3 regions of the Streptomyces sp. NPDC046909 genome follow, and region 1 is predicted to be linked to each of the others. Evidence: riboswitches for the same ligand, from Rfam matches in the RefSeq annotation. Region 1 holds a riboswitch; each other region holds the start of a gene.
What was found. A riboswitch is a leader RNA that binds a small molecule or an ion and turns the genes downstream of it on or off. The one in region 1 is predicted to bind S-adenosylmethionine.
Positions count from the first base shown of each region.

Region 1 (9,637 bases):
GCCCTTCGCGGACCCTACGACGACATGGCCCCCGAACACCGCGGGCTGCTGGAAGAACGGACTCGGCAGATCCCGCGTCCACATCTCCTCGCCGTCGGCGCTCACCGCGATGAGCCGGCCCGTTTCGCCCGCGGCCTCGTTGACCGCGGCGACGAAGATCCCGTCGGCCGTGACGACCGGCCTGGTGACGAAGGACGCCCCCTTGAAGAGGGACGCCTTCCAGCGTTCCTCGCCGTCGCTGACCAGGGCCCGCAGCGTCCCGTCGTCCCCGGCGAAGTACAGCGTCCGGCCGTCGGCGGACAGCGCCCCGAGGGCACCCCCGGCCACCCTCGGCGGGCCGGCGTCCTCGTACGTCCAGCCCACGGACGCCTTCCGCGCGACGGTCCTCCCCGGCGAGCTCGCGCTCCCGCTCTTCCCCTCGGTACCGGCCCCTTCGTCCGACCGCCCGAGCCACCACCAGCCGCCCGCTCCCCCGACGGCGGCGACCGCGGCCCCGCCCGCGGCGAGGCGCAGCAGCCCGCGCCGCGACGGCCGCGCCGGAGTCGACGGCACCTCGGGCACCGCCGTCTCCGTCACCACCACCGGCGCCACATACTCGACCCGGCTCTCCCGCTCCCCCGACTCCCGCTCCGGAAGCCAGAGTTCGCCACCCTGGGAAGCCACGGTCTCCGGGCCCCCGGCGGTGAACCAGCCCGGACGCAGACCGCCGTCCGGGGCACCGCCCATGGCCGCGACGACGTCCTTCGGCGTCGGCCGCTCCCCCGGCTCGTCCCTCAGGCACTCCTCCACCAGCGACAGCAGTTCCTTCGGTATGCCGGTCAGGTCGAAGTCCCGGGTCAGGATGCGCAGCAGGATCACCGAGTCCTGCCCCTCGCCGAAGGGCTCACGGCCGCTCGCCGCGTACGCCAGCACCGCGCCCAGGGAGAAGACGTCGCTCGGCGGACCGACCTGGCCGCCGTTGCGGATCTGCTCGGGCGAGACATAGCCGACCGAGCCGACGATCGCGCCCGTGCGGGTCATCGCCGTGGCCTCCAGGGCCCGTACGATCCCGAAATCGATGACGCGGGGGCCGTCAGGGGCCAGCAGGATGTTGGAGGGCTTCAGGTCCCGGTGCACCAGGCCGCGCCCGTGGATCGCGCCCAGCGCCTCCCCCAGCGCGGCGCCCAGCACCCGCACCGCCCGCTCGGGCAGCGCCCCGCCGTCGAGGACGGCGTCGCGCAGGTTCGGCCCCTCCACGAACTCCGTGGCCATCCACGGGTGTTCGCCCTCCGGGTCGGCGTCGACCACGCGCGCGGTGTACGTCCCCGTCCCGCCGACGGTCTGCGCGGCCCGCACCTCCTGCCGGAACCGGGCCCGGAAGGTGCGGTCGGTGGCGTACTCGGAGCGCACCACCTTCACCGCGAGCCGCAGCCCGGTCCGCGACTCGGCGAGGTAGACCTCGCCCATGCCGCCCGAGCCGAGCCGTCCCCGTACCTCGTACGGGCCGATCCTGCGTGGGTCCGTCGCGCGCAGCGCCTGCACTTCCTGCTCCCCCGTCGAACGTGAACATGCCGCGGGGGCAGCGTATACGCAGGCCCGTCAGCCGCTCAGACGGCCGGGACGCAACGGCCGTCCTCCGTGCGGTACCGCCACTTCGCCCCGTCCCTGACGAGCTCCTTCACGGCGGTCACAAAACGCTCGACGTGCTCGTCGGGGGTGCCCGCGCCGAAGCTGACCCGGATCGCGTTGAGCGACTTCTCGCCGGGCGCGGCCTCCGGGGCACCGCACTCGCCCTGGGTCTGCGGGTCGCTGCCGAGGAGGGTGCGGACGAGGGGGTGGGCGCAGAAGAGGCCGTCGCGGACACCGATGCCGTACTCGGCGGAGAGGGCGGCGGCGAAGTGGGAGCTGTTCCAGCCCTCGACGACGAAGGAGATCACGCCGACGCGCGGGGCGTCGTCGCCGAAGAGGGAGAGGATCCGGACCTCGGGGACCTCGGCGAGACCGGCCTTCACCGTCTCGATCAGGTGCTGCTCGCGGGCGACCAGGGTGTCGAAACCGGCCTCGGTGAGCGCCTTGCAGGCCGAGGCGATGGAGTAGGCGCCGATCACGTTCGGGGAGCCGGCCTCGTGGCGGGCCGCGCTCTCGTGCCACTCCACGTCCACACCGCCGTCCTCGCGCCGCGTGACCTTGCGGCTGGCGCCACCGCCCGCGAGGTAGGGGTCGGCGGCCCGGAGCCAGTCGGCGCGGCCCGCGAGGACGCCGGAGCCGAAGGGGGCGTACAGCTTGTGCCCGGAGAATGCGACCCAGTCGACGTCGAGGTCCCGCACGGAGACCGGGTGGTGCGGGGCCAGCTGGGCGGCGTCCAGCACGATCCGGGCGCCGTGCGCGTGGGCGGCGGCGGCCAGCTCGCGCACCGGCCACAGCTCGCCGGTGACATTGGAGGCGCCGGTCACGCAGACCAGGGCGGGGCCGTACGGGTCACGGTCGGCGAGGGCCTTCTCCAGGGTCTCGACGGCCTGCTCCGGGGTGCGCGGGGCGTTGAGGTAGGTGACCCGGGCGTCCTTCCAGGGGAGCAGGCTCGCGTGGTGCTCGGTCTCGAAGACGAACACCTGGCAGTCGGCGGGGAGGGCCCGCGCGAGCAGGTTGAGGGAGTCCGTCGTCGAGCGGGTGAAGACCAGCTGGTCGTCGACGCGGCAGTCCAGGAACTCGGCGACGGTCTTGCGGGCGTTCTCGAAGAGGTCGGTCGACAGCTGCGAGAGGTAGCCGGCGCCGCGGTGCACGCTGCCGTAGTAGGGCGCGTACGCCGCCACGTCGTCCCAGACGCGCTGGAGAGCGGGGGCGCTGGCCGCGTAGTCGAGGGCCGCGTAGGTGACCTCGCCACCCGTGACGAGCGGGACGGTGACATCCCGGCCCAGAACGGGCAGCTGGGCACAAATGGTCTGGGCGGCGGCAGCGGTGGAGACAGACATGGGGAACTCCCGTGAGAGGGCATGCCGAAGCAGGGCATGCGGAGAAGAGGAAAAGGGTGCGCGGAGGCGGGGCTCGGCAGCCCTATCGCATTCGCTTGCTCACGGAAGACTCCCTCGAACGACCAGGACCCCTGGTTTCGAGAGGGGCCCGCGCTTGCCGTAGACCTCGCTGCCTACGGCCTGGTCTTCACCCGGGGCACCCCGCCACGGACGGAGGGTTGCCGGACAGTCGGCCGGGGCCTCATGACTGTCACTCATGACCTGGTACAGGAACGTACGCGATGTGATCGTCGCCCCGCAACCCGTGTCCGGATCGCGGGACGACCATCGGTACGGCTACTTGTTGCTGGCCGCGACCCAGCGCTCCAGCGTCCGCTTCGCCGCGCCCGAGTCGATCGACTCCGCGGCCTTCGCCATCCCGGCCCGCAGCTGCTCGGCGAGCGGGGCGCCGGTCGGATGCAGGGCGACGAGGGCGGCCGCCGAGTTCAGCAGGACGGCGTCCCGGACCGGGCCCGTCTCACCGTCGAGCAGCCGTCGGGCGACCTCGGCGTTGTGCGCCGGGTCGCCGCCCCGCAGCGCCTCCACCGGGACCAGCTCGATGCCGACGTCGCGCGGGTCGAAGCTCTCCTCGGTGACCTTGCCGTCCCGCACGATCCAGACGTGCGAGGTGGCCGTCGTCGTCAGCTCGTCGAGGCCGTCGTCGCCGCGGAACACCAGGGAGGAGTTGCCGCGCTCGGCGAAGACACCGGCGACGATCGGCGCCATCAGCGGGTCGGCGACACCCACCGCCTGCGCCTTGACCTTCGCCGGGTTGGTCAGCGGGCCAAGGGCGTTGAACACCGTGCGGATGCCCAACTGGCCGCGGGCGGCGCCCGCGTGACGCAGCGCCGGGTGGAACTTGATGGCGAAGCAGAAGGTGATGCCGGCCTCCTCGGCCACCTCGGCGACCCGCTTCGGGGTCAGGTCGAGGTTGACGCCGAGCTTCTCCAGCACGTCCGAGGAACCCGACGCCGAGGAGGCCGCCCGGTTGCCGTGCTTGACGACCTTCGCGCCGGTGCCGGCCACGACGAGCGAGGACATCGTGGAGATGTTCACCGTCTTCGCGCCGTCGCCGCCGGTGCCGACGATGTCGACGGTCTGCCCGGACACCTCGATCACATTGGCGTGCTCGTACATCGCCCGCACGAGCCCGGTGATCTCCTCCACCGTCTCGCCCTTGGCCCGCAGCGCCACCACGAACCCGGCGATCTGCGCGTCGGTCGCCTCGCCCCGCATGATCTGGTCCATCGCCCAGGCCGTGGCATCGGCGCTCTGGTCACGGCCGTACAGCAGGGCGTTCAGTACCTCGGGCCAGGAACGGCCCGCCGCGGTGTCGCCTCCAGCGGGGGTCACAGCGCTCATAAGGCCGCTCCTGAGTGTCGTAAGAAGAAAGGCGTTCACCAACAGTGTGAGCCCACCCTATCCAGCTCAGGACACGGCGAAGGGCCCCCGTCCGAAGACCGGACGGGGGCCCTTCCACCGCGTGTGGCGACGCTGGTGATCAGTGGTGGCCGTGGCCGCTCGTGATCTCCTTGTACTCCTCGACGGTCGGCTTGGGGATCTGGGAGTCCTCGCCGTAGTACGCCTTGCTCAGCTTGGCGCGCAGCTTCTCGGAACCCGTCACCTTGCGCTCGACACCGTTCTCGTCGACCGTGGCGCCGATCGCGACCGGCTCGTACTGCTCGTGCGCGGTGAGCGTGTGCAGCGCGTCCTGGCTGAGCGGCTCGTGCACCTCGATGAACTCACCGTGCGGCAGGCGCTTGATGATGCCGGACTCGCGGCCGTGCAGCACCTTGTCCTTGTCGCGGCGCTGGAGGCCGAGGCAGATCCGCTTGGTGATGACGAACGCCAGCACCGGCACGACGAAGAACGCGACCCGGACGAACCAGGTGATCGAGTTGATCGACAGGTGGAAGTGCGTGGCCCAGAGGTCGTTTCCACCACCGATGAGCAGCACCATGTACCAGCTGATCCACGCGACACCGAAGGCGGTACGCGTCGGCGCGTTGCGCGGGCGGTCCAGGATGTGGTGCTCGCGCTTGTCGCCGGTGACCCAGGACTCGATGAACGGGTAGACCGCGATCGCGACCAGGACCAGCGGGAAGATCATCAGCGGGATGAACACGCCCAGGACGAGCGTGTGACCCCAGAGGTTGATCTCCCAGCCCGGCATGACACGGATCAGGCCCTCGGAGAAGCCCATGTACCAGTCGGGCTGGGCGCCCGTGGAGACCTGGTCCGGACGGTAGGGGCCCATGGCCCAGATCGGGTTGATCGAGGCGATCGCCGAGATGGCCGCGATGACACCGAAGACCAGGAAGAAGAAGCCTCCGGCCTTGGCCATGTAGACCGGCAGCAGCGGCATGCCGACCACGTTGTTGTTGGTCTTTCCGGGGCCCGCGAACTGCGTGTGCTTGTGGTAGAAGACCAGGATCAGGTGCGCCACCATCAGGCCGAGCATGATGCCCGGCAGCAGCAGGATGTGGACCGAGTAGAAGCGGGCCACGAAGTCGCCGCCCGGGAACTCGCCGCCGAAGAGGAAGAACGACAGGTACGTGCCGACGATCGGCACGGACAGGATCGCGCCCTCCATGAAGCGGACACCGGTGCCGGAGAGCAGGTCGTCCGGGAGCGAGTAGCCGGTGAAGCCGGTGAACATGCCCAGGACGAACAGCAGGAAGCCGAACAGCCAGTTGACCTCACGCGGCTTGCGGAACGCACCCGTGAAGAACACGCGCATCATGTGCACGAACATGCCGGCGAGGAAGATCAGCGCCGCCCAGTGGTGGATCTGCCGGATCAGCAGACCACCGCGCACATCGAAGGAGATGTGCATGGTCGAGTTGAACGCCTCGGACATCAGCTGTCCCTGGAGCGGGACGTAGCTGCCGTGGTACTCCACCTCGTTCATCGACGGGTGGAAGAACAGCGTCAGATACACACCCGTGAGGATGATGATGATGAAGCTGTACATGCACACTTCGCCCAGCATGAACGACCAGTGGTCGGGGAAGATCTTGCGCATGTTGGCCTTGGCCAGGGAGTAGATCCCCAGGCGGCCGTCGGCCCAGTCGGCGACTCGCTCGCCGGCGGGCGCTTTGCCGCGCCGCTCCGCAGTGTTGGCGTTGGTGCTCATCCGCGCTCCCAGAAGGCAGGACCGACAGGCTCTTCGAAGTCGCCCTGCGCCTCGAGGTAGCCCTCGTCGTTCACGCTGATGCGCAGCTGCGGCAGAGCGTGACCGGCGGGGCCGAAGATCACTCGGGCACCGTCGGAGAGGTCGAAGGTGGACTGGTGGCAGGGGCACAGCACGTGGTGTGTCTGCTGCTCGTACAGCGAGATCGGGCAGCCCACGTGGGTGCAGATCTTCGAGAACGCGACGATGCCCTCGTGCGACCACTCGAGCTCGCGCTTGTCCTTGATGTTGTCCGGCTGGAGCCGGACGATCATCAGGGCCGCCTTGGCGATCTCGGTCTGGAAGTTCTCGTCGTGCTCCTCCAGGCCCTCGGGCTTGGCGAAGGTGAGCGACCCGACCGCGACGTCCTCGGGACGCAGCGGCTCGTTGGTGTTCATGTTGACGAGCTGGAGCCCCTTGCGCCACATGGTGTGGCGGAGCTTGGTGCCGGGGAGCGGGCCGAGGTCGCGCAGCAGCATGACGCCGGAGAGCGGGAACAGGGCCAGCGCGCCGAACATCGTGTTGCGGATCAGCTTGCGGCGGCCGAGCGCCGACTCCTTGGCGCCCTGCTTGAAGTCCGCGTGGACCTTCGCACGGACCTCGGGGGACGCCTCGATCGGGTGCCGCTCGTCGGCGACCTCCTCGTCGGACATCAGGGTGCGGGCCCAGTGGACCGCGCCCGCGCCGATCGAGAAGAGCGCGATGCCGAGGGTCAGGCCCAACGCGAAGTTCAGCGCGTTGATGTGACCGATCGGGAACACGAAGATCGACTTGTCGTGCGGGACCGCCACATACGAGGCGATGAAGCCGACCGTGGCCAGCATCGACAGCGTGAACAGCATGGCGACCGCACGCTCGGACCGCTTGGCGGCCCGCTCGTCGATGTCCTGGACTCGGTGCTCGTGGGGCGGCAGACCGGGGTCGGCGAAGGGGTCCTTCTCGTCCGCGACGCTTACCGCACCGTGCGCGTCCTGCTCAGCGGGCAGGTTCTCTTCTGGAATGTCTTGGCTACTCATGACTTCTTGGCCTTTGCGGTCCGAGCGGCGACCCAGACGGCGACCGCGATCAGCGCGCCGAGTCCGAAGATCCAGGCGAACAGGCCCTCGCTGACCGGACCGAGACCGCCCAGCTCAAGACCGCCGGGGCTCTCGGTGTCGTCACCGTTGACCGCGTCGAGGTACGCGATGATGTCCTTCTTGTTCTGCTCCGACAGCGTGCTGTCGGGGAACGACGGCATGTTCTGCGGGCCGGTCTGCATGGCCTCGTAGATGTGCTTCGGGTCGACACCCTCCAGCGACGGCGCGTACTTGCCGTGCGTGAGCGCACCGCCCTTGCCGGTGAAGTTGTGGCACTGCGCGCAGTTGGTGCGGAACAGCTCGCCACCCTTGGCGATGTCCGCGCCCTCAGGGCTGTAGTCGTTCTTCGTCGGGACGGCCGGGCCGGCGCCGAGCGAGGAGATGTACGCGGCGAGCTGGTCGATCTCGGCCTGCGTGTAGATGACCTTCTTCTTCGGGACCTGCGCGCCCGGCTGCTGGGCCGGCATACGGCCGGTGCCGACCTGGAAGTCGACGGCCGCGGCGCCCACACCCACCAGGCTCGGGCCGTCGGTGGTGCCCTGACCACCGGTGCCGTGGCAGCTTGCGCAGCCTACGGCGTAGAGCTTCTTGCCCTCCTCGATGGTGAGGGACTGGGCGGTCTCATCGGCCTGCGCCTTGCTCGCGGGTGCGAACGCGGCGTACAGCCCCCCAGTGGCCGCCAGCGCGAGGAGTAGGACGACGACCGCCGCCAGCGGATGGCGTCGTCGTGCGGAGAGCTTTTTCACGGATTACCCCGGTGTCAGGATCTTCTGCGTCGATGCTTCTGGAATGTGCGTTTCGAGAACGCGCGTGGGTTCGGGCTCCGGCTACTTGATCATGTAGATCGTGGCGAAGAGACCGATCCAGACGACATCGACGAAGTGCCAGTAGTAGGACACGACGATGGCGGCGGTCGCCTGCTCGTGAGTGAACCTCTTGGCCGCGTAGGTGCGGCCGAGAACGAACAGGAAGGCAATGAGGCCACCCGTCACGTGCATGCCGTGGAACCCGGTGGTCAGGTAGAAGACCGAGCCGTACGGGTCGGAGGAGAGCGAGAGCCCGTCCTTCTTGACCAGCTCGGTGTACTCGAACACCTGACCGCCGATGAAGATCGCACCCATCACGAAGGTGACGATGAACCACATCCGGAGCTTCTTCACATCACCGCGCTCGGCGGCGAACACGCCGAGCTGGCAGGTGAGGGAGGAGAGCACCAGGATCGTGGTGTTGGTCGCGGAGAACGGGAAGTTCAGGCTCTCGGCCATTTCCTTCCAGTGATCCGGACCGGTCACCGATCGCAGGGTGAAGTACATCGCGAAGAGGGCCGCGAAGAACATCAGCTCGGAACTCAGCCAGATGATGGTTCCGACGCTGGTGAGGTTCGGCCGGTTGACCGACGGGTGCGCGTGCCCGGTTTCTACTGTCGTTGCTGTCGCCACGACCGACATTATGTCGGTCGCTTATCCCGCCCTCACTCCGGGGGGTGCCGTTCGGAGTGTTCGGCACGTGTGTACTGCCCGTATGGCCCATCGCGGGGGTGTTCAAGCGGGTGTTGACGGGGTGTTCAAGGGAGTAGCATCCGCCGCATCGGTACCCGACCAATGACGCGCGGAGGAACGATGCAGGCGACCGCCACGGTGCTGGTCTACAGCGATGACGCCAACACCCGCGAGCAGGTGCGGCTCGCCTCCGGCAGGCGACCCGCTCCCGATGTGCCGCTGGTCGAGTTCCTGGAGTGCGCTACGCCTGCGGCGGTGCTGAGCGAGCTGGACAAGGGCGGGATCGATGTCTGTGTCCTGGACGGCGAGGCCGTGCCGATGGGTGGCATGGGGCTGTGCCGGCAGATCAAGGACGAGGTGTTCAACGCGCCGCCGGTGCTGTTGCTGATCGGGCGGCCGCAGGATGCGTGGCTGGCCACGTGGAGCCGGGCGGAGGCCGCGGTGACGTTGCCGGTGGATCCCGTGGAGTTCGCGGCTGCCTTGGCTTCCCTGCTGCGGGCGAAGAAGGCTCTGAGCGCCTAGGAGCACGGGGCCGCTCGTCGTTCGGCGACTGCGGGCCCGTCGTGGCTTGTCGCGCAGTTCCCCGCGCCCCTAAAGCGCCTTTCAGGCGCTCTCGGGGCGCAGTCTTGCCCTCTCCTGCGGGTTCGGGCCCTCCGGGGTTCCGCCGACCAGGGCGCTGCCCTTGCGCCACTTCTTCCAGTTGAGGTTCCAGTCGCCGAAGCCGTTGCCGAAGGACTCCATGGTGTCGCCGTAGGAGTTGACGACCTTGACGACGTCGCCCTCGTGGATGTTGTCGTAGAACCACTCGGCGTCGCCGGTGCTCATGCCGGTGCAGCCGTGGCTGACGTTCTCGTAGCCCTGGGAGCCCACGGACCAGGGGGCGGCGTGCACGTACTCGCCGCT
Region 1 is NZ_JBEYXC010000011.1:350,816-360,452, forward strand. It holds gene ABZ928_RS33845 (serine/threonine-protein kinase) at 1-1,521, opposite strand, end outside; gene ABZ928_RS33850 (aminotransferase class V-fold PLP-dependent enzyme) at 1,587-2,948, opposite strand; SAM riboswitch class IV at 3,094-3,210, opposite strand; gene trpD (anthranilate phosphoribosyltransferase) at 3,285-4,349, opposite strand; gene ABZ928_RS33860 (cytochrome bc complex cytochrome b subunit) at 4,489-6,123, opposite strand; gene ABZ928_RS33865 (Rieske 2Fe-2S domain-containing protein) at 6,120-7,175, opposite strand; gene ABZ928_RS33870 (c-type cytochrome) at 7,172-7,981, opposite strand; gene ABZ928_RS33875 (heme-copper oxidase subunit III) at 8,063-8,683, opposite strand; gene ABZ928_RS33880 (hypothetical protein) at 8,855-9,256, shown strand; gene ABZ928_RS33885 (Ig-like domain-containing protein) at 9,338-9,637, opposite strand, start outside.

Region 2 (9,637 bases), on a different contig from region 1:
GATGACGACGTCGGCGGCCTTCAGCTTCTTGGTGAGGGTCGCGTCGTACGGCGGGATCCAGCCTTCGAGGATCTTCGAGCCGACCGTGGTCGGGATGCCCTCGGTGGTGAAGATGTCCTTCAGCGCGAGCGGAACGCCGGCGAGCGGGCCGAGCTTCTCGCCGCGCTCCCGCTTCTCGTCGACGGCACGGGCCTGGGCCAGCGCGCCCTCGCGGTCGACGTGCAGGAAGGCGTGCACCTTCTCGTCGACGGCCTCGATACGGGCCAGGTGGGCCTCGGCGACCTGCACGGCCGTGAGCTCGCCGGAGGCGATCTTCGCGGCGGTCTCGGCGGCGGTCAGCTTGATGATGTTGACGTTGTCCGTCATGGCGATTAGTCCTCCCCCAGGATCTGCGGCACCTTGAAACGCTGCTGCTCCTGGGCCGGGGCGCCGGAGAGCGCCTGCTCGGGGGTGAGCGACGGACGGACCTCGTCCGCCCGCATGACGTTCGTCAGCGGGAGCGGGTGCGAGGTCGGCGGTACGTCTTGGTCGGCGACCTCACTGACGCGTGCGACCGCGCCGATGATGTCGTCCAGCTGTCCCGCGAAGTGCTCGAGCTCTTCGGGCTTCAGCTCCAGACGCGCCAGCCGGGCGAGGTGGGCGACCTCCTCGCGCGTGATGCCAGGCATGCAGCGATCCTCTGGGGTGAGTGCGTGTGGTTTGGGGCCAATCCTATGGGGCGGGGGCCGGTGTCGGTTACGCGGTTTCCTCGCCCCCGCCGCCCCTACCCGTCCCGTCCTTCTGGGGCTCCGCCCCAGACCCCGCTCCTCAAACGCCGGAGGGGCTGGGTTTTTCAGCCCGTCCGGCGTTTGAGGACGAGGCCCCTTCAGGGCCGATAGCGGGGGTCTGGGGGCGGCAGCCCCCAGTGATGGGACGGGTAGGGGCGGCGGGGGCGAGACATCGATAGGGTCCTCACATGGGCAGCCACCAGCACGCCGCCGATGACGACTCCCTGCCGACCCCCGCCACTCAGGCCGGTCGCGACGGACTGCGGGCCATTCTCGAACGGCCCGGCAAGACCGTCGTCGCGCTCGACTTCGACGGCACGCTCTCGCCGATCGTCCCGGACCCCGAGCAGGCCCGCGCGCACCCCGAGGCGGCAGCCGTACTCGCCGCGCTCGCCCCGAAGATCGCCTCCGTCGCGGTGATCACCGGACGCCCGCCCGCCGTCGCCGTACGGCTCGGCGGGTTCGACGGGATCCCCGGCCTCGACCACCTCGTCATCCTCGGCCACTACGGCGCGGAACGCTGGGACGCCGCCACCGGCGAGATCACCGCCCCGCCGCCCCACCCCGGCGTCGCCCGGGCCCGTGCCGAACTGCCCGGGCTGCTCGACCGGACCGGTGCCGGGCAGGGCGCGTGGGTCGAGGAGAAGGGGCGGGCGCTGGCCGTTCACACCCGCCGCGCCGCCGATCCCCAGGCCGCGTTCGAGGCCCTGCGTGAACCGCTCACCGACCTCGCCACCCGCAACGGGCTCATCGTCGAACCGGGCCGCCTGGTCCTCGAACTCCGCCCGCCCGGCATGGACAAGGGCGTGGCCCTCCTCGACCACGTCCGCGAACTGGGCGCCGAGGCCGTCCTCTACGCCGGCGACGACCTGGGCGACCTCCCCGCGTACACGGCGGTCGACAAACTCCGCTCCGACGGCGTCCCCGGCCTACTGGTGTGCAGCGGCAGCGAGGAGGTCACCGAGCTGGCGGAGCGGGCGGATCTGATCGTCGACGGTCCGGAAGGGGTCGTACGGCTGTTGCGGGCGCTCGCGGGTCAGCTGGACTGAGACATCAGTCGCTGTCCAGCGCGTGCAGCTGCTCCAGGAACCACTGGGCCGGCGGCAACGCCGTCGCCGCCGCGGCCAGCCGCTTCGTCCGCTCGGCCCGTTCCTCCACCGGCATGGTCAGCGCCTCGTGCAGCGCGTTCGCCGTGCCGATCACGTCGTACGGGTTGACGACGATCGCGTCCTCGCCGAGCTCCTCGTACGCCCCGGCCTCCCGTGACAGCACCAGCACGCACCCCTCGTCGGAGACCACCGGTACCTCCTTGGCGACGAGGTTCATGCCGTCGCGGATGGGGTTCACCAGGGCGACGTCGGCGAGGCGGTAGGCGGCCAGGGAGCGGGCGAAGTCGTCCTTGACGTGCAGGACGACCGGCTTCCAGCCCGCTGTCCCGTACCGCTCGTTGATCTCCTCGGCCAGGCGCTGCACTTCGGCCGTGTAGTCGCGGTAGACCGCCAGGTCCTGGCGGGACGGGTACGCGAACGCCACGTGCACCACGCGCTCCCGCCACTCGGGACGGTCGTCGAGCAGCTGCCGGTAGGCCAGCAGCCCGCGCACGATGTTCTTGGACAGCTCGGTCCGGTCGACCCGGACGATCGCCCGGCGGCCCTCGCCGATCTCCGCGCGCAGTGCCGTCATCCGTTCGTCGACGTCGGTCTCGTGCGACCGCTTCCGCAGGAAGTCCGCGTCCGCGCCGAGCCCGTGCACCCCGACCCGCGTCTCCCCGAGCCCGCCGACGACGTCCGCCGCGCACGCCTCGAACGCCGACGCCCACCGCCGCGTGAGGAACCCCAGCCGGTCCGCGCCGAGCATGCCCCGCAGGACCTGCTCGGCCACGTCGTCCGGCAGCATCCGGAAGTACTCCGGGGGCGCCCACGGTGTGTGCGAGAAGTGGCCGATCCGCAGATCCGGGCGGAGCTCGCGCAGCATCCCGGGCACCAGCGTCAGGTGGTAGTCCTGCACCACGACCGAGGCGCCCTGCACCGCCTCCTCCGCCAGCGCCTGCGCGAACGCGCGGTTGTACGTCTCGTACGACGCCCACTGGCGCCGGAACTCCGCGTCGAAGACCGGCTCCAGCGGGGTCTGGTACAGCATGTGGTGGACGAACCAGAGCACCGAGTTCGCGATGCCGTTGTACGCGTCCGCGTGCACGTCCGCCGGGATGTCGAGCATCCGTACGCCGGACTCGCCCGCACCGCGCCGGACCGCCTCCCGGTCGCCGTCGGACAGCGCCGAGCACACCCACAGCGCGTCCGCGTCCGACCCGATCGCGGAGAGACCGGAGACCAGCCCGCCGCCCCCGCGCTTGGCGGACAGCGTTCCGTCCTCCCGGACCTCGTACGAGACCGGGCCGCGGTTGGACGCGACGAGCACCCGGGCACCCTGGGCAGCCTGCGTGGAAGCCATACGGATCAACCTAGCCCGACCCGTAAACGCTCAAACGTACGGTTCTGTGTATACGGCCCGCCGGAGCCCGTAACGCGGCTCTGGCCAGGCGACCTCAGCCAACCCCAGCCGACCTCAGCCGACCTTTCAGGCGACCTTTCGGGACGCGTACTCCGCGATCTCCGCCATCGGCGGCCGTTCCTCCGTGTCCACGGAGTAGGTGCGCGGCTCGAAGCCGTCCTCGCCCCGTTCGAACTGGGTGAGGGAGGGACGGATGAGGTGGCCGCGGGCCAGGCGGAGCTGGGCGGTGCGGTAGATCGCGGCGGACATGCGGCCCAGGGCCTGGCCGTCCTGGTGGCGGTGCTTGCGGACCCCCACGTCCACCTGGGCCAGCGCGTCGAGGCCGACCAGGTGCAGGGCGTCGACCAGCATGCCCAGCTCCACGCCGTAGCCGACGGGGAACGGCAGCTGTTCCAGGAGGGACCTGCGGGCCGCGTACTCGCCGCCGAGCGGCTGGACGAAGCCGGCCAGCTGCGGCCAGTGCATGTTCAGCAGCGGGCGGGCCATCAGCTCGGTGACGCGGCCGCCCTGGCCCGCCGCGCTCCCGAGTGGGCGGTCGTACATGGCCTTGACCAGGTCGACAGCGGGGTCGGTGAGCAGCGGGCCCACGATCCCGGAGACGAAGTCGGAGGAGAACTCCTTCAGGTCGGCGTCGATGAAGCAGACGATGTCACCGCTGGTCACCAGCAGTGAGCGCCACAGCACCTCGCCCTTGCCGGGGACGGTGGGGACGCGGGGGAGGATCGCGTCGCGGTGCACGACCGTGGCCCCGGCGGCCGCCGCGACCTGCGCCGTACGGTCGGTCGACCCGGAGTCGACGACGACGATCTCGTCTACGAGGGGCACCTGCTGCATGAGGTCGTGACGGATGATCGCGACGATGTCGCCGACCGTCTCCTCCTCGTTGAGCGCGGGCAGCACGACGCTGACCGTCTGCCCCGTGCGTTGCTTGGCGGCCATGATCTGGTGGAGCGGGCGATCGGTCACTGACCAGGAGCGGGTGGTCAGCCAGCGCTCGACTTCGTTCAGCACGTAGGCGGCTCCTTCACGTGTGATCCATCTCGCCGTTCGGACGTCTATCTCAACTGTCCTGGCCGTCGGTTACAGTCTTGAACAACGCGGATGACCATCGCATGTCCTGGATGGTCGGACGTTCACAACTTCATACCGCTCATCCAGAGGGGCAGAGGGATACGGCCCGATGAAGCCCCGGCAACCCTCCAGTCGGTACTCGTAGATCATTGTTGATCGTTCCGCGAGGCTCCCGACTAGGGAAGGTGCCAAATCCGTCTCACGGCGAGATGCGTCGTGAGGAAGATGAGGAGAAAGGGCCTCGCCTCCATGGCTGCGCAGACTGTTGCAAGCACCACCGATGCAAGCACCACCGCTACGACCGTAGACCTCGGCCCCGCCGCAGCGCTCAGCTGCCGTGAGTGCGGCCACCGGGTCCCTCTCGGACCGGTCTTCGCGTGCGAGGAGTGTTTCGGCCCGCTCGAGATCGCCTATGACTTCTCGGCCTACGACACCGAGGAACTCCGCAAGCGCATCGAGGCGGGACCCGCGAACATCTGGCGCTACGCGCCCCTGCTGCCCGTCCCCGCGGACGTGGCCGACAAGCCCAACATCAACCCGGGCTGGACCCAGCTCGTCAAGGCCGACAACCTCGCGCGCGAGCTCGGCGTGACCGGCGGACTGTATGTGAAGGACGACTCCGGTAACCCGACGCACTCCTTCAAGGACCGCGTCGTCGCCCAGGCCCTGGAGGCGGCCCGCGCCTTCGGCTTCACCACCCTCTCCTGCTCCTCCACCGGCAACCTGGCCGGTGCCGTCGGCGCCGCCGCCGCCCGCGCCGGCTTCCGGTCCTGCGTGTTCATCCCGCACGACCTGGAGCAGGGCAAGGTCGTCATGGCCGCCGTCTACGGCGGTGAGCTCGTCGGCATCGAGGGCAACTACGACGACGTGAACCGCTTCTGCTCCGAGCTGATCGGCGACCCGGCCGGCGAGGGCTGGGGCTTCGTCAACGTCAACCTGCGGCCCTACTACGCGGAGGGCTCCAAGACCCTGGCGTACGAGATCTGCGAGCAGCTCGGCTGGAAGCTTCCCGACCAGCTGGTCGTGCCGATCGCCTCCGGCTCGCAGCTCACGAAGATCGACAAGGGGCTCCAGGAGCTGATCAAGCTGGGGCTCGTCGAGGACAAGCCGTACAAGATCTTCGGGGCGCAGGCGGAGGGCTGCTCGCCGGTGTCCGTCGCCTACAAGGCGGGCCACGACGTCGTACGCCCCCAGAAGCCGAACACCATCGCCAAGTCCCTCGCCATCGGCAACCCGGCGGACGGGCCGTACGTCCTCGACATCGCGCGCCGCACCGGCGGTGCGGTGGAGGACGTGACGGACGAGCAGGTCGTCGACGCGATCAAGCTGCTCGCTCGCACGGAGGGCATCTTCGCCGAGACGGCCGGTGGCGTGACCGTGGGTGTGACCCGCAAGCTGATCGAGAACGGTCTCCTCGACCCGACGCTCACCACCGTCGTGCTGAACACCGGCGACGGCCTCAAGACCCTGGACGCGGTGGCCGGCACCGGCCTCACCGCGACCATCCGCCCGAACCTGGACTCCTTCCGAGAGGCTGGCCTCGCATCATGAGCGTGACCGTCCGCATCCCCACCATCCTGCGTACCTACACCGGCGGGCAGGCCGAGGTCGCCGCCGAGGGTGCCACCCTCGCCGACGTCATCGCCGACCTGGAGAAGAACCACACGGGCATCGCCGCACGCGTGCTCGACGACCAGGGCAAGCTGCGCCGGTTCGTCAACGTGTACGTCAATGACGACGACGTCCGCTTCGAGCAGGGCCTGGAGACGGCCACCCCGGACGGGGCCGGTGTCTCGATCATCCCGGCGGTCGCCGGAGGCTGACCGGACGTCGATCGTTACCCTGGGTAACGTCGATTACCAAGAGTTCATTGAATTGCCCCCTCCGTGAGAGAAGCGGAGGGGGCAATTCTCTATGGTTGAGCGCGGTACAGTTGGGGAACCTGCTCCGCTCCCCATGCCAGCCGCATATGAGTTCTCGCTCCGAGTGCGACGAGAAGTAGCCAAAGTGTGCGGTTCTTTTGCGAATTTTGCGCCTTTTATGGGGCCCGACTTGCCCCGAATTCGGGCGAATTCTCACTACATTCCGGACCCCTCACGTCCAGAATTCTCGTCCGATTGACCTGTTGCAGACGGCAGTTGGACAGATACATTCAGCCGCGGTCGACGCGTTCCGGCGCACGCCCCCAATCCGTGGGGGGTGAGGTCTGACCCGGATCCGCGAAGTGCGGATCTGTGCAAGGGCCAGTAATAGGGGAGTTAGGCATGGCTCAGGGCACCGTCAAGTGGTTCAACGCGGAGAAGGGGTACGGCTTCATCGCGGTCGACGGTGGTGCGGATGTTTTCGTCCACTACAGCGCGATCCAGATGGACGGGTACCGCACCCTGGAAGAGGGCCAGCGGGTGGAGTTCGAGATCTCGCAGGGCCAGAAGGGCCCGCAGGCCGACATGGTTCGCGTCACCGCTTGATACGCGCGACCGACTGAACACCGAGCGTCTTCTGCCGAAGGGCTCGCACCTCGTGAGGGGTGCGGGCCCTTCGGTCTGTCCGGACCCCTGTAAGGGCTGCCGGGACCGCTGCGGGACCTGGTCGATCCCCGAGAGGCGCTTGCACTCGACCATGCCGAGTGCTAATCATTGGCGTTAGCACTCTGAAGGTGAGAGTGACAACGAAGGACCGGGTCGGTGAGGCCCGCAGGCCGGGTGGGGCAAGGAACCACGAGGTGTGCGAGCCGTCCGTCGCGGGCGCGGGCGCGGTCCAGAAGAATCACCCCCAGTCCTGGAGGGACCACTTCACATGGCCAAGATCATCGCGTTCGACGAGGAGGCGCGGCGCGGCCTCGAGCGCGGCATGAACCAGCTCGCGGACGCCGTGAAGGTGACGCTCGGCCCCAAGGGCCGCAACGTCGTCCTCGAGAAGAAGTGGGGCGCCCCCACGATCACCAACGATGGTGTCTCCATCGCCAAGGAGATCGAGCTCGAGGACCCGTACGAGAAGATCGGCGCCGAGCTGGTCAAGGAAGTCGCGAAGAAGACCGACGACGTAGCCGGTGACGGCACGACGACTGCGACCGTCCTGGCCCAGGCCCTGGTGCGCGAGGGTCTGCGCAACGTGGCCGCCGGTGCCAACCCGATGGCTCTCAAGCGCGGTATCGAGAAGGCCGTCGAGGCCGTCTCCGGTGCCCTCCTTGAGCAGGCCAAGGATGTCGAGACCAAGGAGCAGATCGCTTCCACGGCCTCCATCTCCGCCGCCGACACCCAGATCGGCGAGCTCATCGCCGAGGCGATGGACAAGGTCGGCAAGGAAGGCGTCATCACCGTCGAGGAGTCCCAGACCTTCGGTCTGGAGCTGGAGCTGACGGAGGGTATGCGCTTCGACAAGGGCTACATCTCCGCCTACTTCGCCACCGACATGGAGCGTATGGAGGCGTCCCTGGACGACCCGTACATCCTGATCGCCAACTCCAAGATCGGCTCCGTCAAGGACCTGCTCCCGCTCCTGGAGAAGGTCATGCAGTCGGGCAAGCCGCTGCTGATCATCGCCGAGGACGTCGAGGGCGAGGCCCTGTCGACCCTGGTCGTCAACAAGATCCGTGGCACCTTCAAGTCCGTCGCCGTCAAGGCCCCGGGCTTCGGTGACCGTCGCAAGGCCATGCTCGGCGACATCGCCATCCTCACGGGCGGCGAGGTCATCTCCGAGGAGGTCGGCCTCAAGCTGGAGAACGCGACCCTGGACCTCCTGGGCCGCGCCCGCAAGGTCGTCATCACCAAGGACGAGACGACGATCGTCGACGGTGCCGGTTCGGCCGACCAGGTCGCCGGTCGCGTCAACCAGATCCGTGCCGAGATCGAGAACAGCGACTCGGACTACGACCGCGAGAAGCTCCAGGAGCGCCTGGCGAAGCTCGCCGGTGGCGTCGCCGTCATCAAGGCCGGTGCCGCGACCGAGGTCGAGCTCAAGGAGCGCAAGCACCGCATCGAGGACGCCGTGCGCAACGCCAAGGCGGCCGTCGAGGAGGGCATCGTCGCCGGTGGTGGCGTGGCCCTGCTCCAGGCCTCCGGTGTCTTTGAGAAGCTGGAGCTGGAGGGTGACGAGGCGACCGGCGCTGCCGCCGTCAAGCTCGCCCTCGAGGCCCCGCTGAAGCAGATCGCCGTCAACGCCGGCCTTGAGGGCGGCGTCGTGGTGGAGAAGGTCCGCAACCTCACCCCGGGTCACGGCCTCAACGCCGCCACCGGTGAGTACGTCGACCTGGTCAAGGAAGGCATCATCGACCCGGCGAAGGTCACGCGCTCCGCGCTCCAGAACGCCGCGTCGATCGCCGCGCTCTTCCTCACCACCGAGGCCGTCATCGCCGACAAGCCGGAGAAGGCCGCCGCGCCCGCCGGCGGCGGCATGCCGGGCGGTGACATGGACTTCTGATCCGTACGGATCGCCTGTCCTTCGTTCCGAGGGCGGCACTTCCCGCGAAAGCGGGGGGTGCCGCCCTCGGGCGTTTCCGGGGTACGGCGGGGATGTGAGGCGCCACACAGCCAGTTAGTTCAGTAGGTGCAACAATGCGTACGCACATACCAGCTGGTCAGATGAGCCACCTCCAAGGAGCCCCCGCGTGACCGTCTCCGCTTCCGTCCCCTCCACCCGCGCCGCCGAGGTCCTCTCCCGGCCCACCACGATCAACGGCCTGACCGTCCCGAACCGCATCGTCATGGCGCCGATGACCCGCATGTTCTCCCCGGGCGGCATCCCGGGCGCGGACGTGGCGTCGTACTACTCGCGCCGGGCGGCCGCGGGCGTCGGTCTGATCGTGACCGAGGGCACGTACGTCGGTCATGACTCGGCCGGTGACAGCACGCGCGTGCCCCGCTTCCACGGGGAGGAGCAGCTCGCGGGGTGGCAGAAGGTCGCCGAGGACGTGCACGCGGCGGGCGGCACGATCGTCCCGCAGCTCTGGCACATCGGCATGACCCGCACCCCGGGCCAGGGCCCCGTCCCGGACGCCCCGTCGGTCGGTCCCTCCGGTGTGCGTCCCGGTGCCGACGAGCCCACCGGGCACACGATGACCCAGCGCGACCTGGACGACGTCATCGGCGCCTTCGCCGAGGCCGCGGCCGCCGCGGAGCGCATCGGCATGGACGGCGTGGAGATCCACGGCGCCCACGGCTACCTCGTCGACCAGTTCCTGTGGGAGGGCACCAACCGCCGCACGGACGGGTACGGCGGTGACGCGGTCGCCCGTACCAAGTTCGCCGCCGAGATCGTGGCCGCCGTACGCGAGACCGTGTCGGCCGAGT
Region 2 is NZ_JBEYXC010000004.1:596,621-606,257, reverse strand. It holds gene gatA (Asp-tRNA(Asn)/Glu-tRNA(Gln) amidotransferase subunit GatA) at 1-366, opposite strand, end outside; gene gatC (Asp-tRNA(Asn)/Glu-tRNA(Gln) amidotransferase subunit GatC) at 372-668, opposite strand; gene otsB (trehalose-phosphatase) at 956-1,816, shown strand; gene ABZ928_RS15775 (trehalose-6-phosphate synthase) at 1,821-3,218, opposite strand; gene ABZ928_RS15770 (glucosyl-3-phosphoglycerate synthase) at 3,345-4,289, opposite strand; SAM riboswitch class I at 4,426-4,581, shown strand; gene thrC (threonine synthase) at 4,599-5,900, shown strand; gene ABZ928_RS15760 (ubiquitin-like small modifier protein 1) at 5,897-6,172, shown strand; gene ABZ928_RS15755 (cold-shock protein) at 6,614-6,817, shown strand; gene groL (chaperonin GroEL) at 7,146-8,768, shown strand; gene ABZ928_RS15745 (NADH:flavin oxidoreductase) at 8,956-9,637, shown strand, end outside.
Region 2: linked by a shared signal. The riboswitch ahead of thrC (threonine synthase) and the one ahead of ABZ928_RS33850 (aminotransferase class V-fold PLP-dependent enzyme) in region 1 are both predicted to bind S-adenosylmethionine.

Region 3 (9,637 bases), on a different contig from region 1:
GGCCCGCCACTCCCAGGTGGCCCTGGCCCATCTGCTCCCGAGTTCCCTCTGGAACCGCGTCGGGACGGCAGCCGCGCCGACCCCGTTGCACATCCCCCGGCCGGGACTGCCCAACGCCCGCTGGAAGGTCGTACGCCCGGAGCGGACGTCCGCGCACCCGGCGGCCGGTGGCATCCCGGTCCCGGTCGTCGAGCTCGACCCGGTGCCGGTGCGGGCCTGGGCGGAGATGACGGCGGGCAGCGGCCGCTGGACCACGTCGGCGGCCCTGTTCCTGTCCGACACTCCCAGGGGAGTGCGCGGCCGCCCCACCGGAGCACCGGTCACCGTGTCGGCGGAGGAGGCGATCCGCCGTTTCCGCGCCTCGTCCACTCCCCTGGCCTGGCGGCTGGCCGGGCTGCTGTCCGCACACTCCCCGGTGACCGTTCCGCTGGCCCGGCTGGTGCAGCGGGCCTTGCTGCGGGACTCGTCCCGGGGCGACCTGGCCGCGGTCTTCCTCGGCGGACTTCTCCGCCGTGCCGACGCGACCCCGGCGGACAGCCCGCTGCACTTCGAGTTCGCGACGGAGGTCCGCGAGGCCCTTCTCGCCGCGCAGTTCCGCGAGGACGCGGAAGCGGTCCAGGAACTGGTCCGGACCCAGCTCACCGCGTACCTCAGACCTCGCTACGGCAGCACCCGCACGGTCCGCGGGGCCGCTGTCGGGGCGGCACAAGAAAGGTTGTCGGTGCCGGTCGAGGGCGATCCGTATGCCAGGGCTTCGCGCGAGGACGTGGCCCGGATGGGGGCCACCGTGTCCGCCACGCCGGGCGCGGGGGAATCGCCCGACACTTCGCCGACGGTGTTCCTCAGCTACGCCGGACCGGACCGGGTGTGGGCCGAGTGGGTGGGCTGGCAGCTGGAGCGAGCCGGGTACGTGGTCGAGCTGGATCGTAAGACTCTGCGGTCCGGGGGCGACTTCGTCCGATGGATGGACGAGGCGCTCCGGCGGGCGAGCGTGGTGGTGGCGTTGGTCTCGCGGTCCTACGTCTCGTCCGAACCCCGAGCCGAGGCGCCCTGGCGGGACGGCGTACTCCCACTCGTGATCGAGCCCTTGACCCACACCGGCCCGGACCTGCCACTGCCCTACCCGGGCACGTCATTGCACGGCCTTGAAGAGTCCGACGCCGTGGCCATCCTTCTCCAGGCTGTCGGGGCGTTGGCGCGGCCCGCCCGCAGGCCCACCGCCGACGGGCCGCGTCCCTCGGTGGCACCCACGCCCAGGCTGCCCGGCGCCTCCGGCGGGCCGCGTGTGTGGAACATCCGACGGCGCAATCCCGACTTCGTCGGCCGCGATGATCTGCTCGACCGGGTCCGCGACATCCTGATCACCCGACGACGGGCCAGGATTCAAGCCCTGCACGGCTTGGGCGGGATCGGAAAGAGTCAGGTCGCGGTGGAGTACGCTCACCGTTTCGCCAGCCAGTACGACATCATCTGGTGGGTCGAGGCCGAACAAGCGAACCAACTCCCGGTGAGCTACGCGGAGTTGGCCGAGCGGCTGGAAATCGGGCGCCCGGACGCGGGCATCCAGCCCAACAGTCAGGCCTTGCTCCAACACCTCAGCACGACGGAGCGCTGGCTCATCATCCTGGACGGCGCGGAGGATCCCCAGGCCTTGGCCCCGTGGCTCCCCGAAGGGCCGGGCCATGTACTGGTCACCTCCCGCGACCCTTCCTGGCAACGGCTGGTCCCCGGAGTCGACGTGGACACGTTCTCCCGGGCCGATTCCGTGCGCTTGCTGACCAGCCGCACTCCCACGCTCACAGAGGAACAGGCGGGAGCCCTGGCCGAGGATCTCGGCGACCTTCCGCTGGCACTGGCCCAGGCCGCGGGAGTCATCGAAACGGGTATCCCCGTTGAGCGGTATCGCGCGCTCCTCGCAACCATGACCGCGCGCATCCTCGGGGAAGGCAAGCCGCACGGCTATCCGGCGTCCGTGTCGGCAACGGTGAACATCGTCGCCGACCGACTGGAGGAGGAGAACCCCGCCGCCTCGGGCCTCCTGCTGCTAGGCGCCTACTTCGCGCCCGAGCCGATCCCCGTGGCCTGGCTGACGCCCGCCCGCGACAGCTTGACGACGACCTCATTCGCCCCGGACGACCTCCTGCGGACGAATGGTGCTCTGTACGCGCTCGCCCGGTACGGCGCGGCCACCGTCACCGGCGACCGATTCCAGATCCACCGCTTGACCCAAGCCGTCCTCCGCGAGCGGACCAGCGGGGCACAGGCCGCCGCGCTGCGCCAGGGCGTCGCCCTCCTCCTCGCCGCCGCCGACCCCGGTGATCCTCACCTCCCCGAGAACTGGGCCCAATGGGCGTCGCTGACCTCGCATCTGACCGGACGTCCGGACGCCCACAGCGACGACGACGTGCTCCGTGAGCCCCTCTTCCGTTCGGTGCGCTATCTCCTCCAGAGCGGCCAGGCGGACGCGGCGCTCGCCATGGCCGGCGACTTCCGCGCAAGGCGAGTCGACACCTTCGGGGAAGACGATCCCGACAGCTTGACGTGGACCGACCTTCTCGTCGAGGCGACGGCGCAGACCGGGGCCTACACGGACGCCCGCCGTCTGGCCGAGGACGTCTTCGCACGCCGCCGCCGCGTCCTCGGGGAGGACCACCCCGACACCCTCACGTCCACGGACAACCTGGCCGGCACCCTGCACCTGCTCGGTGACCACACCGAGGCCCACCGGCTGCACGAACTCACCCTCCGCCGCCGCCGGACGGTGCTGGGTGAGGACCACCCCGACACCCTCACCTCCGCGAGCAACCTGGCGGCCGCCCTCAGCGAGCTCGGTCACCGGAGCGAGGCGCATCGGCTGGCCGAGGACGTCCTCGCACACCGCCGCCGCGTCCTGGGCGACGACCATCCCGACACCCTCACGTCCGAGCATGGCCTCGTCAGCAGTCTGAGTGCGCTCGGTGACCTCGCCCAGGCACACGGGCTGGCCGAGGACGTCCTCGCCCGCCGCCGCCGCGTCCTCGGGGAAGACCACCCCGACACCCTCGCCTCCTTGGACGTCCTCGGCCACACTCTGAGCGATCTCGGCCGGCACGCCGAGGCGCGCGCGGTCGCTGAGGACCTTCTTGTACGCCGTCGTCGCGTCCTCGGCGACGATCACCCGGCGACGCTGTCCGCCGCCCGTCATCTGGCCGTCGCGCTCTACAGCCTGCACTCCTACTCGGATGCCGAGCCTCTGCTCCAGGACACGCTCGCCCGCAGTCGCCGGGTCCTCGGTGAGGCGCATCCGAGCACCGTGAACACCATCAGGTTCCTCGCCTCGGTGCTGACGGCGATGGGCAAGCGGTTCCAGGCTCAGAAGCTCCTGACTCCACTGGGCAGACGCGCCGGTTCACACAAGCGCCGCTGACCTCGACTCCTCGTCCCCCGCCCCCCGTCCCCCGTCCCCCGTCCCCCGGAAGGGGGTTCCGTGCCCAGCCACCGACACCGCACTGTCCGAGTGCTGACACACCAACCATCCCCCTCGTACTCGCGGCAGCCCTTCACGACGGCCCGTCGCGGACTTCGACCCCGCCACGACCGACTACCGGGTCCGGACCGCCGATCCGGCCCGGGCCGTGGTCACGGCGACGCCACGCGACCCGTACGCGGACGGCACACCGGATTTCGGCACGCCGGTCGCGCGGGGCGTCCCGCTGACGGCAAAGTCCGGGGAGTAGCTTGACGCACTCCGACGATCTGCGAAGGAAGTGACTGGATCATGCCCGAGCCGGCTGTGGTCGTCACCGGAGCCACCGGACGTCTCGGCGGGCGTGTCGCCCGTCGGCTGGCCGAGGAGGGCGTGCCGCAACGGCTGTTGGTGCGCAGTCCCGAGCGGGCGCCGCGGCTGCCCGGCGCCACGGCCGTCCGTGGCAGTTACGACGATCACGACGCCGTCGTGCACGGCCTCACCGGCGCGGAGACGCTCCTCATGGTCTCCGCGTCGGAGAGCGTCGACCGGCTCGCCCATCACAAGGCCTTCGTGGACGCCGCCGTCGAGGCGGGCGTACGGCATGTCGTGTACGTCTCCTTCTTCGGCGCGGCCCCCGACGCGACGTTCACGCTCGCCCGGGACCACTTCCACACGGAGGAGCACATCCGGGCCAGCGGGCTGGCGTGCACGTTCCTGCGGGACAACCTCTACGCCGAGTTCGTGCCCGACCTGGCCGGCGCGGACGGTGTCATCCGTGGTCCGGCCGGGCAGGGGCGGGCCGCTTTCGTCTCCCAGGACGACATCGCGGACGCCGCCGCCGCGGTCCTGGCCCGGCCGGGCGAGCACGCCGGTGCCACGTACGACCTGACGGGGCCCGAGTCGCTGTCGCTGGCGGAGGCGGCGGCCGTTCTGACCGAGGTGCGGGGCCGTACGGTCACCTACCACCCCGAGACGGTCGAGGAGGCGTACGCCTCGCGTGCCTCCTACGGCGCCCCGCCGTGGCAGCTCGACGCCTGGGTGTCGACGTACACGGCCATCGCGGCGGGCGAGCTGGACGGTGTGAGCGACGCGGTGGCCCGGCTGACCGGCCACCCCGCCACTCCGCTCGCCGATGTCATCCGTGGCATGACGGGAGGCTGAGATGGCCGAGGCGACGGTGGCCGAGGTGATGGCCGCGCTGGCAGGCCTGGAGGACGCGAAGACGCGAGCGGTCAACGAGCGGCACGGTGACGATCACGGGGTGAACCTCGGGAAGCTGCGCGCGCTCGCGAAGCGGCTGCGGGCCCAGCAGGAACTCGCCGTGCAGCTCTGGGAGACGGGGGACAGCGCGGCCCGGCTGCTGGCGCTGCTGATCTGCCGCCCGAAGGCGTTCAGCCGTGACGAGCTGGACGTCATGCTGCGTGCGGCACGCACCCCCAAGGTGCACGACTGGCTCGTGAACTACGTCGTGAAGAAGAGCCCGCACGCGGAGGAACTGCGACTGGCGTGGTCCGCCGATGCGGATCCCGTCGTCGCGAGCGCGGGGTGGGCCCTGACCACCGAACGCGTGGCCAAGAAGCCTCAGGGACTCGACCTCGCCGGGCTGCTCGACGTCATCGAGGCGGAGATGAAGGAGGCCCCGGACCGCCTCCAATGGGCGATGAACCACTGCCTGGCCCAGATCGGCATCGACCACGCCGAGCACCGCGCTCGTGCCATCGGCATCGGTGAGCGCCTGGGAGTGCTCAAGGACTATCCGACGCCCCCGGGTTGCACGTCTCCGTTCGCACCCGTCTGGATCAGCGAGATGGTGCGGCGGCAGCGCTAGCCGCCATGGATGCGCGGACCACGGAGCGGGGTACGGCCCGGGGTACGGCCGCCCGCGTCCCGGCACGTGAGACGGCACCGCCTTCCCGCCCAGGCCACACCAGTACGGCATTGACGTACGTCAATTCGGCTCCGTAGCATCGCGATCGGCATTGAGTGTCAGCGTCAAGCCCTGGCTCGCTGACCGGCAACCCTCCCGCGCGGTGGGGTGCTCCAGGTGAAAGCCCGGCGGGATCATCGACGATTCCCGCAAGCGCGTGGCCCCGGGAACGGGGCCGGAGATGAGGGGGGACCGGTATGCGGCAGTACGTCGATCCGGCTGTCTCCTTCGGCGACGCCACCGCGTTCTCCCGGCTCTCGCGCCGGCGCCACATCGATCTGAAGCGCTCGACCAGCTGCCTCTGTCCGGCCTGACGAGTCCGCCCGCCGTCAGCTGACGTCCGTCACCGGCCGCGGTGCGCCCCTGCTCCCCTTCTCCCTTCCTTTCCCCACACCTTTCCGCGCCACCGGCCCTCTCGGTGCCGTCCTTCACCCGGGCATGGCCGTGCCTCGTACGGCACCCCCATGTCTGGTGACACGAGTAGGAGAAACCCCTCCGTGACAGCTCTCCCGGTTTTCAGAACCCCCCGATGGGCGGCGCTCACCGCCCTGCTCACCACCAGCGTGCTGCTGACCGCCTGCGGGTCGGGCACCGACGACTCCGGCGCCGGCGGTGGCAAGCCGAAGTCCGGCGGCACCCTGACCTTCGCGGTGGGTTCGGACGCCGGCTGCGTGGATCCGCAGCAGGTCGCCAGCAACGACACCATCTACTCGGTACGTCAGACCGTGGACTCCCTGACCGACCAGGACCCCAAGACCGGCAAGATCGTGCCGTGGCTGGCGAAGAGCTGGGACATCAGCGCCGACACCAAGACGTTCACCTTCCATCTCCGGTCCGGCGTCACTTTCAGCGACGGGTCCGAGCTGACCGCGCAGGTGGTGAAGGACAACTTCGACGCGGTACCGAAGCTCGGCGCCCTCGCGACGCTGGCCCAGGGCTACTTGAGCGGAGTCGAGAGCACCACCGTGGTCGACCCGCTCACCGTTAAGGTGACCTTCAAGGAGCCCAACGCCCAGTTCCTGCAAGCCACTTCGACGCACTCGCTGGGCATCGAGTCATCGGCGAGCGTGAAGAAGACCCCGCAGCAGAAGTGCAGTGACGGGATCGTCGGCTCCGGGCCCTTCGTTCTGAAGCAGTACGTGCAGAACCAGTCGATCACGCTGGCCAAGCGCACCGGCTACGCCTGGGGCTCCTCGCGGTGGTCCAAGACAGGCGAGGCCTACCTGGACAAGCTGGTGTTCAAGGTCGTACCGGAGGCGGGCGTTCGGGCCGGCAGTCTCCAGTCCGGGCAGGTGGACGCGATCGCCAGCGTCGGCAAGGCCAACGAGGCGGCGCTCAAGGGCGGCCAGGTCACCCTTCAGCGGCGCGCCAACCCCGGTGTGGTGTTCGGCCTCGGGCTCAACAACTCGCGGCCGGTCCTCAAGGACGCCAAGGTGCGCCAGGCGATCCTGTTCGCCATCGACCGCGAGCAGATCGCCGACACCGTCTTCCCGACCGGCACCCAGGCGGCCACCAGCATCCTCGCCCACACCACACCCGACTACACGGACCTCTCCTCGGACCTGGCCTTCGACGCGGCCAAGGCGAAGTCCCTGCTGGACTCCGCCGGTTGGAAGCCCGGCAGCGACGGCATCCGCACGAAGGACGGCAAGAAGCTCGCCCTGACCGTCACCTGGATCCCCAACTCGGCCACCAACCAGCCCGCGTTGGAGCTGATACAGCAGCAACTCAAGGACGTGGGCGTCGAGATCACGCTCCAGCAGGTCCAGGTCACCCAGCTGGCGCCGAAGTTGCAGTCCGGCGACTACGACGCGGCCTGGGGCAACGTCACCCGTGCCGACCCGGACATCCTGCGCAGCTCCTTCTCCACCAAGCTGGCCAACTTCTACCGCGTACCGGCGGGCAGCCTCGACACCACGCTGACCGCGCAGGCCGCGACCACGGACGCCGGGAAGCGTGAGCGACTGGTCGGCGTGGCACAGGAGCTGATCGTCCAGAACGCCTACTACGCGCCGGTGGTGGAGCTCCAGACCCAGCTGGGTGTCTCGACCAAGGTGCACGACCTGAACTTCGACGCCTCCAGCCGGATCCAGCTGCACGACACCTGGATCGGCTAGCCGTGCGCCGCTATGTGATCAAACGGCTCGCCCAGGCGGTGGGGGTGCTCTGGGCGGCCTACACGGTGTCGTTCCTGGTCCTCGACTATCTGCCGGGCGACCCGGTCACCGCGATGGCCAGTGCCGGACTGGACTCGGGCCAGGTCGATCCGAAACAGCTCGCCGCCCTGCGCCACGAGTACGGCTTCGACAAGCCGGTCCTGGTGCAGTACGCCGACTATCTCGGCCGGGCGGTGCGCGGGGACTTCGGCGACTCGGTGTCCACCGGCCGCCCGGTCACCTCGACGCTGGCCGACGCGCTGCCCCAGACCCTCCAGCTGACCAGCGCGGCGCTGCTGCTCGCGGTGGTCCTCGGCGGGGGTCTGGCGGTGCTGGCGACCTACACCTCCCGGCGCTGGCTGCGGCAGCTGCTGCTGTCGCTGCCCCCGCTGGGGGTGTCGGTGCCGACGTTCTGGGTGGGGCTGCTGCTGGTGGAGACGTTCTCCTTCCGGTTGCGCTGGTTCCCGGCGTTCGGCAACGACGGGCTGAAGGGGCTGGTGCTGCCCGCCCTGACGCTGGCGGTGCCGACCGGGGCGCAGGTCGCCCAGGTGCTCGCCAAGAGTCTGCTCACCGCGCTGGACCAGGCGTATGTGGAGACCGCGCGCGCCAAGGGGGCCGGCCGCTGGCGGGTGCATCTGCGGCACGCGCTGCGCAACGCCTCGCTGCCCGCGCTGACGGTCGTGGGGCTGCTGGTCGGGCAGCTGGTCGCCGGTTCGGTGGTCGTCGAGACGGTGTTCTCGCGCGACGGTCTGGGCCGGGTCACCGCGGCGGCGGTCACCGCGCAGGACATCCCGCTGGTCCAGGGGGTGGTGGTGTTCGGTGCGCTGATCTTCGTGGTGACGAACCTGGTCATCGACCTCGTCTATCCGCTGCTCGACCCGCGGATCGTGGTCGCCTCGGACAGGAAGGCGAGCTTCGCATGAGTCAGAGCCTTGTCGACGACCAGGCCGAGGCCGCCCTCGGCCTGGCCCGGCCGGTCGAGACGGAACCCACCGAGGCTCCGGGCCGCCGGTCCGGCACCCGGGAGGTACTGCGGTTCCTGCTGCGCCGCCCCGGTCTGCTGCTGTCGGCCGCCGTCCTGGTCCTGGTGGTGCTGGCCTCGTTCTGGCCGGACCTGTTCACCTCCCAGGACCCGCTGAAGGGGGTGCCGTCCGAGAACTTCCGCGGCCCGAGCGGCAGTCACTGGTTCGGCACGGACGAACTGGGCCGCGACGTCTTCTCCCGCGTGGTCCACGGCGCCCAGCTCTCCCTCAAGGCGACCCTGATCGCGGTCCTGGTCGCGTTCGTGGTGGGCGGTCTGCTCGGGGTGGTCGCCGGTTTCGTGGGCCGCTGGGTGGACGACGTGCTGATGCGCTTCGTCGACGTCCTCCTCGCCATCCCCGCGCTGTTCCTGTCCCTGGCCCTCGTCACCGCGCTCGGATACGGCACGGTGAAGGTGGCGGTCGCCGTCGGTATCGCCAGCGTCGCCTCCTTCGCCCGGGTGGCCCGCGCAGAGGTGCTGCGGGTGCGGCAGGCGGTGTTCGTGGAGGCGTCGCGCGCCAGCGGGGCCCGCTGGTACTCGGTGCTGGGACGGCACGTCCTGCCCAACGCCGCCGGGCCGGTGATCGTCCTGGCCACGCTGGACTTCGGCGCCTCGATCCTGGCCGTGTCGGCGCTCAGCTTCCTCGGCTACGGCGCGCCGCCGCCCGCCCCGGAATGGGGGACGTTGATCTCCGACGGCCGCAACTACCTCGCCAACGCCTGGTGGTTGACCGCGCTGCCCGGCCTGGCGATCGCCGCGACCGTGCTGGCCACCAACCGCATCGCGCGGGCGCTGGACGGCGAATGGTCACGGCGATGACGACGACACAGGAACTCGAGAACGGCGACGACGTGACCACACCCCTGCTGGAGATCCGCGGCCTGTCCGTGTCGTACCGCACCCGCGGCGGCACGGTCCCGGCGGTACGCGGCGTGGACCTCGACGTCCGGCCGGGTCAGGTCACCGCCGTGGTGGGCGAGTCCGGCTCCGGCAAGAGCACGACCGCCCACGCCGTCACCCGGCTGCTGGCGGCGAACGGCACCATCGACGCGGGCACGGTCCGCTTCGGACGGCACGACCTCGCC
Region 3 is NZ_JBEYXC010000006.1:130,661-140,297, reverse strand. It holds gene fxsT (FxSxx-COOH system tetratricopeptide repeat protein) at 1-3,406, shown strand, start outside; gene ABZ928_RS21310 (SDR family oxidoreductase) at 3,758-4,609, shown strand; gene ABZ928_RS21305 (DNA alkylation repair protein) at 4,611-5,276, shown strand; SAM riboswitch class IV at 5,424-5,537, shown strand; gene ABZ928_RS21300 (putative leader peptide) at 5,573-5,689, shown strand; gene ABZ928_RS21295 (ABC transporter substrate-binding protein) at 5,873-7,492, shown strand; gene ABZ928_RS21290 (ABC transporter permease) at 7,495-8,454, shown strand; gene ABZ928_RS21285 (ABC transporter permease) at 8,451-9,371, shown strand; gene ABZ928_RS21280 (ABC transporter ATP-binding protein) at 9,368-9,637, shown strand, end outside.
Region 3: linked by a shared signal. The riboswitch ahead of ABZ928_RS21300 (putative leader peptide) and the one ahead of ABZ928_RS33850 (aminotransferase class V-fold PLP-dependent enzyme) in region 1 are both predicted to bind S-adenosylmethionine.